Linked DNA regions of Chlorobaculum tepidum TLS. The protein of the gene in region 2 interacts with the protein of the main gene of each other region in a pairwise test. Links are inferred from orthologs where the notes say so. Each region holds a gene or a part of one and is shown on either strand. Other genes may lie near its edges.

Region 1 (4,762 bases), 1.1 Mb from region 2 along the record:
ACCGCACAGGAGTTGAGCAGCACGATATCGGCGTTCGTCTCATCTGCCGATGGAACAAACCCCTCGGCCCGAAGCAGCGCCGTGACGATCTCCGAGTCCGCCTGGTTCATCTGACAGCCGAAGGTGTGAATGTAAAATGATGATGGCATACGGCTCATTCGTTGACGCATAGTGCTTGCTCGATCTCAACTACCAGAACGGAGCGAGGCGCGATCTCGTGATTTGTCCGGCGAACCGGAGTCGTCACAAGGCGCGCCCTGCCGCCTCCTTCCCTTGAAACTGAATGCTCACCGACGGAATCCGTCAGGAGCCGAAGTGGAGGTGGATGTACTTCTGGAGTTCGTTTTCGGCATCCTCCCTGCACTGGCCGCACACCGTGCTGATCTTGGTGTGCTCCTGAAGCTCATAGAAGGTGCGCGCGCCTTCGAGCACCGCCTCCTCGATGTCGTGATCGGTTACGTTCATGCACTGGCAAACCGTGCGCGCCTGCACCTTCTGGACGCGGTCGCTCATGCCGTTGCGGATGAAGTAGTCGTTGATCGCCGCCCGCAGTGCCTTGTCGCCAAGCACCGAGCAATGAATCTTGTTCTCCGGCAAGCCGCCAAGCTCCTTGGCCACCTCTTTGGGCGAAATGTTGAACGCCTGGTCGAGCGTCATGCCTTTCACCATCTCGGAGAGTATCGAGGTGCTGGCGATCGCGCTGGCGCAGCCGTAAGTCTTCCACTGGCAATCGGTTATTTTTTCCGACTCCTTATCAACCTTGATGGCCACCATCATCTGGTCGCCGCACTGGAGGTTACCCTCCATGCCGACGCCGTCGAAGGCGCTGGTGTCGTTGCCCTGAAGAACATTTTTCGGACTCTCGAAATGCTCCTTGAGTTTTTCCGTATATGCCCATTCACCTGATTGCAGCATGCGGGCCTCCTTTGATATATGCAGTTGACATGTTTCTGATTCTTTCAATAATGCCCGGCAAAACGTCGAGCATGTACTCCACATCCTCGACGGTGGTCGAGCGGCCCATGCTGATGCGGATCGAGCCGTGAGCGCGCTCGGCATCGACGCCCGTGGCGAGCAGCACGTGCGACGGATCGAGCGACCCCGACGCGCAGGCCGAGCCGGTCGAAACCGCGATTCCCGCAAGGTCAAGGTAGAGTAAAATCGATTCGCCCTCTGCGCCGGGAAACGACACGTTGAGCGTGTTCGGTATCGAATCAGTCGGATGGCCATTGAAAAGCGCATCGTCGATCCGGGCCGAGATGCCTTCACGCAGCATCTCACGGAAACCGCGCAACCGTTCCGCCTCAGCCGCCATCTCGATCTTGCGCATATCGACCGCCATCGCCAAGCCCATGATACCAAGCGTGTTTTCGGTGCCCGCACGGCGGCCCCGCTCCTGGTGGCCTCCGCGGATGAAGGGGCAGTACGGCGTGCCCTTGCGGACGTACAGCGCACCAATCCCTTTCGGGCCGTAAATCTTGTGGCCGGAAATGGTCAGGAAATCGACACCGAGCTCATTCACATCGACCGGAATCTTGCCGAACGCCTGCACGGCGTCGGTGTGCATGAGCGCGCCGTACTGGTGAGCGAGGGCGCTGATGGCCGGAATATCCTGAATCGTGCCGATCTCGTTGTTGGCCATCATTACCGACACCAGCCCCACGCCGTCCGACTTCAGATACTCTTCGAGCTGCCCGAGATCGATCTTGCCATAAGCATCCACATCGAGATAGCTCACATCAACGCCGCGATGCACCAGGCATTGCGAGGTTTCCAGCACGCAGGGATGCTCGATTTTGGTGGTCACGATCTTCGGCTTCATACCCGGAAAGCACTGGCTCGTGCCGCACGCGAACAGCGACAGCACGGTATTGTTGCCTTCCGAACCGCTTCCGGTGAAAACGATCTCGCTCTCGTCGGCCCCCATGAAGGCCGCCACGCGGTGACGTGCATCCTCGACGTTGGCGCGGGCCTCGCGGCCAAACGCATGCATACTCGAAGGATTGCCGTACATCTCCATGGCCGCCACCAGCTCCTTCTTCACCTCGGGATGAAGCGGCGTGGTAGCATTGTTATCGAAGTAAATCTGTCTTGATGGCATAAAACTGGTTTCTGAATTTCGGTGATTTTTGCCGCAAGCAGGACAAATATAAGGTTATTACCGATGAACACCCATGCCAAAAGATAAGGTTCCCGGCATCAATAAATAAGGATAATTTTAGTCTTATTTGGTCTGAAAAGCAAGCGGGAAGAGAGAAAATCGCCCTTTCCAGGAATCGGGCAGGCTGGAAGAAAAGCAAAACCTGAGGCGGACGGCTTGCCGGAAACCATTTCAGAAAATCCCGGAGAAGAACAGCAGAAATATCAAGACAGCAAGAATGAGGGCGGCGGCCACTGCGGCCACAACCGGCCAGCGGCGCGTTTTGCCTCGCGGTTCCGACGCGGACTCACGCGGACTTTCCGTGACGACCTGGGCTGGAGGCAAAATTGAAAAATTCGATGCGGAAACCCCCAGCTCGTTCCGGCAGGCATCGAGCAGGGCATCGTCGCCAACGCCGAGTTCGGCAGCGTACTTCTTCAGGTAGGAGTAGATGTACAGGGGAGGCAGAAAACTGAAATCACCCTCTTCAAGCCGTTCGATATGAACCGTGCGAATTTTGACAAGGCGGGAAATTTCATCGACAGAGAGGGCTCTCTGGACACGCGCTTGCTTGAGCGCCCGGACAAGCCGCTCAAGTGAACTCCGGTCCAAAGTCTCATCGGGCATTGGAGGGGAATGGTTTTTTGTGATAAAAAAACGACCGATCTATTTTTAAATCTATAAAAAAAATAATGTTTTTCCCCAAAAGTAATCATCAGGATACCGCCAAGATTCAGCCGTGAAATGCAACAAAAAGCCGTCCTGATTGTTACGAAATGACAACAAACCAAAAGTACTCTTGCTTAATCCACCCGACGAATGCGGTGCCAGCATTACATCATGATAGCAGCCCCTTAAAGGGAAAAATCATTTGGCGCCATAAGGACCGAGCCATAGCCAGGCCTGAGCACCAATCGGACCGGAATGTTGTACAGCTTTTTTCAGGATATCCGAACTCGACGCTCCAGATTCGGATGCCTTTTTCAGAAGTTGTTTCAGGCCGGCATCCTCATTTTCCTGCATCGGTTTCCAGGAAAGAAACAGCTGGTCTTCCGGATGAAACAGCTTGTAAATCGCAGCCTTTTCAGGGTTTGACGCATCGAAAAACACAATATCACCTTGTGACTTAACGGCTGCATACAAAAGCAACTCGTCAGCAGAAAAAAGCCATGAAACCTGATGATCACTGCCAAGCATAGGGCCGCGACCAAGCAAGTGAAACGGCTCCGCGTTTCGTGAAACGAAGATAATGTGACGGTAATCAGAAAGGCGATCACCCATCGATTGCAGAAGCGTGCCGCTCAACCACCGACGATCATCATCGGCAGCAAGTATCGCCTCGAGATTCGGGCTGGCAGAGGCCAGCCGCTGCCGCAGCGCGGTAAAGCGGGCTCTGACCTGCTCTTTTGTCACCTTCGCGGTGACAATCTGCAACTCCCTGCTGCTGACCAGCATCGAGGTCGAAAGCGAGTCTCTGACAAGAAACCTGATGAGCGCCTCGTCTGAGCGGAGGCTTTTCTGGAGCGTGCGTAAGGTAAGAAGCCGGGGCTGCAACCGCTCGGGAACCGTGCTGTCAACTTTGGACGCCTCCACTATCAGTTCGATCAGCCGCCCCTGCTTCTCCCTGATGGCCTGGTCAACAACGGAAGCAAGCGCAAAACCCGTCCCCTCTTCAAGCATGTTGATCTTTCGCTGGAGCAATCCTGAAATATCCCTGGTCAGTTCAATGATCTCGTTCTGCACAGCTTCATGACCCGGCGGCAAACGGAATCCGGAAATACCTGCATATACCAGACGCCGATGTTCCAGGTAGTCAGCCATGGCGCTGGCGTCGAAAAGCTCGATGTATCGTCTTTCAGCAGCCAAAAGATCGCAAAGCTCACCAGCCGCCTCCCGCTCAAGGGTGACATAGTCGGTAGCCGTGGCTGGTATACCGTAATGCTGGCAGGCAGCAAGTCCGAGCCGGTATGCCTCGATCCGCTCGGCAGGAGTAAGCTCGACGGAACGACCGAGCATGAAGAGCGCCGCGACTTTCGCGAACGGCATGTTTCTCTGCCCGAAATATTCGATGACACTGCGATACGTATCAGGTTTACGGACAATGAGGTTGTTGGATTCATACTGGAGGATGGCCACGAGCCTGGGGTAACCGGCCTCCTGTGCAATGGCCAGCGCACGGAACAACAGATAGCTGGCGTTCGGACGCTGCTTTTCCATTTGCTGGAGACTCCTGGCTGCAATGCGCAACGCTTTGATCTTCACCTCCGGAGACGTATTCATCTTCATTACCCGGCCTGAAATCATGGCAATCTTTCCAGCCAGATTATCCGGCGTATCGAGACCGGTTACCCTGCCCGTCAGGGCGCAATCGAGAATCCCGGAGAGGCCTGATATTTTGATGGCATTATCATCTGAAACCGAAAGTTTCGTATAGATACGCAAGGCCTCAATGATCTTTCCTGCCCTGAACAAAAAGCGAGCCTCATCGAAGAGCTGCCACGCGTCGGGATTTCTGAGCGAAGCCATGACCGAAGCCGCCTGGCCGTACATGCCAAGCTCAGCATACATTTTTCCAGTATCAAGCGCGACAGCGGTGTGCAGCGAATCGGGCAGATTTTTGCC
Region 2 (7,560 bases):
TCGTGGTTGGCGGTGGCGATACGGCGATGGAGGAGGCGCTTTACCTCACCAAGTTCGCTTCGGAGGTTGTGCTGGTGCATCGCCGCGAGGAGTTCCGCGCTTCCAAGATCATGAGCCTGCGGGCGAGCAAGAACGAGAAGATCACCACGATGCTCAACCAGGTGGTCGATGAGATTCTCGGTGACGATATGAAGGTGACCGGCATCAGGCTCAAAAACGTCAAGACCGGCGAGCTGACCGAACATGCCTGTGATGGCGTTTTCATAGCGATCGGCCATGAGCCGAACGCCAAACTTTTCAAAGGCCAGCTCGACATGGACGATTACGGCTACATTCTCACCAAAGATCACTCCACAGAGACCAGTGTCAAAGGCGTTTTCGCCTGCGGCGACGTGCAGGACTTCACATACCGCCAGGCTGTTACTGCCGTCGGCACCGGCTGCATGGCCGCCATCGAAGCCGAACGGTTCCTCGAATCGATACGTTGACCGTTATCCCTTGTCCGGCAAAACCGGGGTTTTGAAGCTCCCGGTTTTGCCTTGCTTTTGCTTTGCCTGAAGCGGTCTCGGTTCAGCCTCCCAACGTAAAGGGTTTTATCGCAATTAGCTTGTCCTGGGTTGTATGCCTGCCGGTGCGTTGAGTAGTATATTTACTCCTGTCCGTCGGCAGAGTGAGTAAGTGATGATATTCTGCGTCATAGCAGAGTCTTTCTGTTTGTCTTAAAGGGATTTTCGTTTGTCAGGCAAGGGAGAGCTTTTCTTTTTTTGTGTTTTGAGCGTATTAACAATAACAGCTTATCAGCTATGGTTCGTTTTATAGAACTGGTTCGGCATTGTCTGCTGGATGTCAGGGAAATCCTGCCGTGGGACCTTGTGGATCGTTTGAAAGAGAATCCCGGCCTGCTCATTCTCGATGTTCGTGAGCCGAACGAATTTGATGCCATGCACATTGCCGGTTCTCTCAACGTGCCGCGCGGCATACTCGAGTCGGCCTGCGAATGGGACTTCGAAGAGACGGAGCCTGAACTGGTCAATGCACGGCAGCGCGAAATAGTGGTGGTTTGCCGGTCGGGCCATCGCAGCATTCTTGCCTCGCATTCACTGCAAGTACTGGGTTATGAAAACGTCGTTTCGCTCAAATCGGGACTGCGCGGCTGGAACGACTACGAGGAGCCGCTGGTGAACAAGGCGGGCGAGGTGGTCGATCCTGATTTTGCGGATCAATACTTTACTGCCAAGCTTCGAGCCGATCAGATGCGCCCCAAGAGAGCTTCCTGAAAGGTCTCGGTGAGCTTATGTTACTGTGTGATCATATAGTGATTTTTCTTCTTGCCTTCGAGCGTTCTTTTTTTATTTTTATTCCGCAATCTCACGATTGTTTTCATCGAAGAGCACCTGGGCTCAGCATTCCGGGAATCAGTAACACACATTGACATTAAAGGAGGAGCCTGATGGGGAACAAGACGCACGACCATGACGAGGTCATTGATAAATCGTTGAAACATGTCGATACGGAAATTCCAACCGAGGAGCAGATTCACGAGGCTGAAAAATTTGGATTCCACGGCCAGGTTCAAGCGGCAAAAATCAGGTTTGACAGATACTTTCCCGGTGTTCTGGCATCGATAACCGTTGCGGCCGCGGCTACCTTTCTCTCTGATCACTACGGCGCGCCGACGATGCTCTTCGCGCTGCTCATTGGCATGGCGTTTCGTTTTCTCTCCGAAGATGAGAGCCGGGCGCTGGTCGGCATCCAGTTCGCTTCCACCACAGTGCTTCGCATTGGCGTTGCGCTGCTCGGTATGCGCATCACCCTCGGTCAGATCCAGTCGCTTGGCGTTAAGCCGGTTGTGATGGTCTTTTTCTCGGTACTGCTCACTATTTTGTTCGGTCTGGCGCTCTCCAAAATGATGGGGCGCGGGAAACGTTTCGGCGTACTGACCGGCGGCAGCGTTGGCATCTGCGGCGCTTCCGCAGCGCTGGCTATTGCCGCCGTTTTACCCCAGGACGAGTACAGCGAGCGCAATACCATTTTCACGGTCATCAGCATCACCGCGCTGAGCACGCTGGCTATGATCGCCTATCCGGTCGTCGCTCAATGGTTCGGGCTCGACCATCAGGCCGCGGGTATTTTTCTCGGTGGTACGATTCATGACGTAGCGCAGGTGGTCGGTGCCGGTTATTCCGTATCGGAGCAGACCGGTGACACGGCGACCGTTATCAAGCTGCTCAGGGTGTCCATGCTGGTGCCGGTCGTATTTATTCTTTCACTCATTTTTCATAAGAGAAACCAGAAAGACGGAAATGCGCCCAGGCGCACGCTCCTGCCGCCATTCATCATTTTCTTCGTGCTGTTTGTCGGAATCAACAGCCTCGGCGTTGTGCCTAAACCGGCCACTCAGTTCATCAACGATGTCTCCCGCTGGTGCCTGGTTACAGCCATTGGTGCACTCGGCATGAAAACGTCGCTGAAATCGCTGTTCGAGGTTGGCTGGAAGCCGGTTTCGATCATGATCGCGGAGACGGTGTTTCTCGCTGTGCTTGTGCTCGGCTCGGTGGTCTGGATGTCATAACCGTGCCCGGCGGTGTGCCAGTTACTTGGTCAAAAGGCTATGGGTCGGCAGAAAAAGAATGCATGCTTTTTGGTACGTTTTTCTTGCTTGACATATGCGTTGCGTATGGTTTTTGCTTTGACCTGAACGGGTTTATTTGTTTTACCTTGATCAATTATTTTTTTTGCCAAATTCCTATTGCGTTCACTGGGCCTTTGAATGGACAAGGCTTTCACCTGAGAGCCGCAATACACCCCGGATGCAATCATCATAGCCGGAAAATCAGTAAAAGACTTTTCGGCTTCCCCGTAGCATTGTAATCAAATGCGAGTGGGGCGCTGTTTTTTGTTACAGGAAAGACAATCTCCAAGCAATTTCAACAAGGAGTTTTTTATGAGCGGAATCGCAAGTGATCTGGAGCTGAACTGTGAAGGCCTGAACTGTCCTTTGCCGATCCTCAAGACCAAAAAAGCCATCGACAACTTGCAGAGCGGCCAGGTGCTCAAAATGATCGCCACCGATCCCGGTTCGGTCAACGACATGGCGTCATGGGCGAAGCGTACCGGCAACGATCTGATCGAGCACACCGAAGACGGTGGCAAGCATATTTTTTATATCAAGAAAAAATAATGCGGCGCGGCGCTCTCTTTTTTGCCTCAGGTCGTGGAGAGCGCCGTTTCTGAACATCTTGGGTCTGACCGGGGGTTTTTTGTATCGCTTTTTGGAATCCCGGTTTTCTGAACAGTTCTGACACATGATGATCGGTCATCATGGCGAGCCTGAAACCACAGCCATGCCGATGCCATGAAGCATCGATTGTCCCGGAGCTGCGAAGAGCTGTGATACCGTTGAACAGGTGACGGCTGTTTCGTGATTCTGCGTCACCGGTTTCAGCCCGGGACCATGCTGTTCAGCGTAGATTTTTTCTTTCCGATTTTCTCTGCTTTTAGAGCACACTCTTTTCTTTTTTGATTGCCCTGCGGGAGTCTTGAACAGGACGCTTCATGCCTGAAAACGATCGTCATCGGGTCTCATGTGTTGTTAATACATGTACTTGGCAGAGTTGCAGAAAAAAGCAGCGGTGAGTTTGAAATATGGTATTAATTAACTATATATTCATATAGTGGGGACGGTATTCTGCGCGTTGCACAAAACGCGGTCTGCTTTATCAATCAGCATCCTTTGAATCGGCGTTGTTTTCTTTTTGAAAGGAAGTCTTTTGTCCGGCTCAGGATCAACTATCACAATTACCACAATTAAAGGGAGTGTATCATTATGGCAATTGAAGTCAATGGCATGAGCGTCGAGACGGACGAGAACGGCTACCTGGTGAATCTGGATGACTGGACGGAGGAGGTCGCGGTAAAGATTGCCGAAGATGAAGGTATCGCGATGGAAGCGGGTCACTGGGATCTGGTGAAGTTCCTTCGCAACTACTACAAGGAGTACCAGATAGCACCTGCCGTGAAGGTGTTGACCAAGGCGGTGGCCAGCGAAAAAGGCATGGACAAGAAAGAGGCGTCGGAGTTCCTGTACGCGCTGTTCCCGAAAGGCCCGGCATTGCAGGCCTGCAAGATAGCCGGTCTTCCCAAACCGACCGGCTGCGTCTGAGACGCGCCGGGAGAGGCAACCCCACAACGAAATGGCCGGCGATCTAGGAGTGGACGTCGGCCCACAAAGTATCTGAGAACCAAAGGAGGCAACATGAGTGCTAACGACAGCGCTGTGAACGAGTCGTGTCATTGCGGCGGATGCGGATCATCGGGCAACGGCAAGTTCCTGAACGAAACGCCGATGCTCGACCAGCTTGAAAGCGGTCCGTGGCCCAGCTTCATTTCGGGCTTCAAGGCGCTTGCGGAGCGGACAGAGAAACCGATGCTGCGGGGCGTGCTGGACCAGCTCGAATATTCTTACAAGACCAAGATGGGCTACTGGAAAGGCGGTCTGGTCACGGTAGACGGCTACGGCGCCGGTATCATCACGCGCTACTCGATGATCAAGGACAAATTTCCCGAAGCCGCCGAATTCCACACGATGCGCATCCAGCCGGCCCCGGGCCTACATTACAACACCACGATGCTGCGCGAACTGTGCGACATCTGGGAGAAATACGGCAGCGGCATCATCACCTTGCACGGCCAGACCGGCGACATCATGCTGCAGGGCATCGAGCAGGACAAAGTCCAGGCGTGCTTCGACGAGCTCAACCAGAAAGGGTGGGACCTCGGCGGCGCCGGCGCCGGCATGCGAACCGGCGTCTCGTGCATCGGGCCAGGCCGCTGCGACAACGCCTGCTACGACAACCTCAAGCTGCACCTCGAAGCGCTCAAGCACTTCTCCCCGCAGGTGCACCGCCCCGAATGGAACTACAAGCTGAAATTCAAATTCTCCGGCTGCCCGAACGACTGTACCAACGCGATCATGCGCTCCGACCTGGCGGTCATCGGCACCTGGCGTGACTCGATCCAGATTGACCACGACGAAGTCAAGGCATGGATCGCCGAGAAGGGGGTGGATGCGCTGGTCAACAACGTCATCAACCGCTGCCCGACCAAAGCGATCCGCTTGCAAGACGGCGACATCGACATCTCGACGCGCGACTGCGTTCGCTGCATGCACTGCATCAACGCCATGTCCAAAGCGCTCTCGCCGGGCAAGGACAAGGGCATCGCGCTGCTCATCGGCGGCAAGAACACGCTGAAAGTGGGCGTCAACATGGGCTCGCTCATCGTGCCGTTCATGAAGATGGAAACCGACGAAGACCGCGAAGCCTTCATCGAACTGATCGAAGAGATCATCGACTGGTGGGACGACGCCGGCCTCGACCACGAGCGCATCGGCGAAACCATCGAGCGCGTGGGCCTGAAACAGTTCCTCGACGGCGTCGGCATCGAGTACGACATCAACCAGATCTCGCGCCCGAGAGACAACCCGTATTTCAAAGCCAAGTACTGAGAGCCGTCTCTCTGGAGATCACCAGAGAGGGCGACAAAACAACAGCACAAACTCAGCCGCACCGGCTCCCGCAACCGGAGAGCCGGTGCGCATCAACCTACAGGAACGAGCATGAGCAGTCAGGAAAGAACCTGGAAGACCATAGAATCGGGCCCGCACACCTACGAAGAGGCGCTGCATCCGGTGGTCAGGAAAAACTACGGCAAGTGGAAATACCATGAAATCCCGAAACCGGGGGTCTTGAAGCACGTCGCCGAAAGCGGCGACACCATCTGGACGGTCCGCGCCGGCACGCCGCGTCAGGACACGGTCGATATGGTGCGCCAGCTGTGCGACGTCGCCGACAAATACAGCGACGGCTTTCTGCGCTTCACGGTGCGCAACAACGTCGAATTTCTGACGCCGAACGCCGAAAACGTCGAACCGATGATTGCCGAACTCGAATCGCTCGGCTTCCCGGTCGGCGGCACCGGCATGTGCGTCTCAGCCGTTTCGCACACCCAGGGCTGGCTGCACTGCGACATTCCGGCCACCGACGCCTCGGGCGTGGTCAAGTCGATGATGGACACGGTGTACAACGAATTCAAGGACATGCAGATGCCCAATAAAGTGCGCCTGTCCACCTCGTGCTGCTCGATCAACTGCGGCGGCCAGGCCGACATCGCCGTCGTTGTCAAGCACACCCGTCCCCCGCGCATCAACCACGACCACCTCGTCAAGACCTGCGAGCTTCCCAAAGCGGTCGCCCGCTGCCCGGTCGCGGCGATCCGCCCGACGGTCGTCAATGGCAAGAAAACGCTCATGGTTGACGAAGCCAAGTGCATCTGCTGCGGCGCCTGCTTCGGCGCCTGCCCGGCCATGGAGATCAACCACCCCGAGCACTCCAAGTTTGCCGTCTGGGTCGGCGGCAAAAACAGCAACGCCCGCTCGAAGCCCTCGACCATGAGCCTTGTGGCGCACAACCTGCCGAACAACCCGCCGCGCTGGCCGGAAGTGACCGACGTCGTCGGCCGCATCCTGACCGCCTACAAAGCCGGAGGCCGCCCATGGGAGCGCATCGGTGAATGGATCAACCGGATCGGCTGGAAACGGTTCTTCGAAGAGACCGGCCTCGAGTTCGACGACAACATGATCGACAGCTACCGTCACGCCCGAACCACCTTCAACCAGTCGGCGCACATCCGTTTTTAAGCTGAAAAGCAAAGGAGCAACCTCATGAATGCAGAATCAAACCCGATTCTCGATTTTGCGACAGAGTACGTCTACCCTGCCTTCAGCGAACTGACAGGGACCGACAAGATCGTCGCCTTTGGGGATCACAGCCACAAATGCCCGATCTACGTACCGCAGACCCCGCCCTGCACCGCCGAGTGCCCGGCAGGCGAAGACATCCGGGCCATCAACCGTTTTCTGAACGGCACCGACCCGTCGGACGACCCGCTGAAATCGGCCTGGGAAACGGCCACCGACACCAACCCCTTCCCGGCGGTGATGGGGCGCATCTGCCCGCACCCGTGCCAGAGCAAGTGCAATCGCGGCGTGCACGACGAAAGCGTGGCCATCAACGCCGTCGAGCAGGTGCTCGGCAACTACGGCATCGAGCACAACCTCAAACTCAAAGGCCCCGGTGCCGACACCGGCAAGCGGGTCGCCATCATCGGTGGCGGCCCGGCGGGACTCTCCGCCGCCTACCAGCTGCGCCGCAAAGGCCACGCCGTCACCATCTACGACGCCAACGAAAAGCTCGGCGGCATGGTGCTCTACGGCATCATGGGCTACCGCGTAGATCGCAAAGTGCTCGAAGCCGAAATCGGGCGCATCATCGAACTCGGCGTCGAGACGAAGATGGGCGTCACCATCGGCAAGGACATCACCCTCGAACAGCTCGAAGCGGAGTACGACGCGGTCTTCATCGCCGTCGGCGCACAGAAGGGAAGAGCTCTTCCCGTGCCCGGCTTTGAAGGCACGCCCGGCGCCACCAACGCCATCGACTTCCTGAAAAGCTACGAAGTGCTGGGCGATGACATTCCGGTCGGCAAGCACGTGGTGGTGAT

The links. The genes of interacting proteins can lie anywhere in the genome.
Region 1: the proteins of AYT24_RS03950 (region 2) and AYT24_RS09015 interact in binary tests that used the Escherichia coli proteins (3 or more experiments, as listed by UniProt). The link is inferred for Chlorobaculum tepidum TLS from one-to-one orthologs.

What each region holds. Positions count from the first base shown.
Region 1 is NC_002932.3:1,891,208-1,895,969, forward strand. What follows is about bases 1-2,964. They hold AYT24_RS09015 (cysteine desulfurase family protein), read right to left. Parts: upstream 2,102-2,964; coding sequence 899-2,101; downstream 1-898. Other genes in these bases: miaB (tRNA (N6-isopentenyl adenosine(37)-C2)-methylthiotransferase MiaB), read right to left, coding at 1-149; AYT24_RS09010 (iron-sulfur cluster assembly scaffold protein), read right to left, coding at 304-915; AYT24_RS09020 (helix-turn-helix domain-containing protein), read right to left, coding at 2,333-2,767. In the rest of the region: AYT24_RS09025 (tetratricopeptide repeat protein), read right to left, coding at 3,008-4,762. UniProt on the Escherichia coli protein: Master enzyme that delivers sulfur to a number of partners involved in Fe-S cluster assembly, tRNA modification or cofactor biosynthesis. Catalyzes the removal of elemental sulfur from cysteine to produce alanine.
Region 2 is NC_002932.3:807,025-814,584, forward strand. What follows is about bases 1,827-4,562. They hold AYT24_RS03950 (sulfurtransferase TusA family protein), read left to right. Parts: upstream 1,827-2,944; coding sequence 2,945-3,181; downstream 3,182-4,562. Other genes in these bases: AYT24_RS03945 (YeiH family protein), read left to right, coding at 1,827-2,572; AYT24_RS03955 (TusE/DsrC/DsvC family sulfur relay protein), read left to right, coding at 3,827-4,162; dsrA (dissimilatory-type sulfite reductase subunit alpha), read left to right, coding at 4,256-4,562. In the rest of the region: trxB (thioredoxin-disulfide reductase), read left to right, coding at 1-488; AYT24_RS03940 (rhodanese-like domain-containing protein), read left to right, coding at 804-1,277; more of AYT24_RS03945, read left to right, coding at 1,451-1,826; more of dsrA, read left to right, coding at 4,563-5,506; dsrB (dissimilatory-type sulfite reductase subunit beta), read left to right, coding at 5,618-6,697; AYT24_RS03970 (NAD(P)-binding protein), read left to right, coding at 6,722-7,560. UniProt on the Escherichia coli protein: Sulfur carrier protein involved in sulfur trafficking in the cell. Part of a sulfur-relay system required for 2-thiolation during synthesis of 2-thiouridine of the modified wobble base 5-methylaminomethyl-2-thiouridine (mnm(5)s(2)U) in tRNA.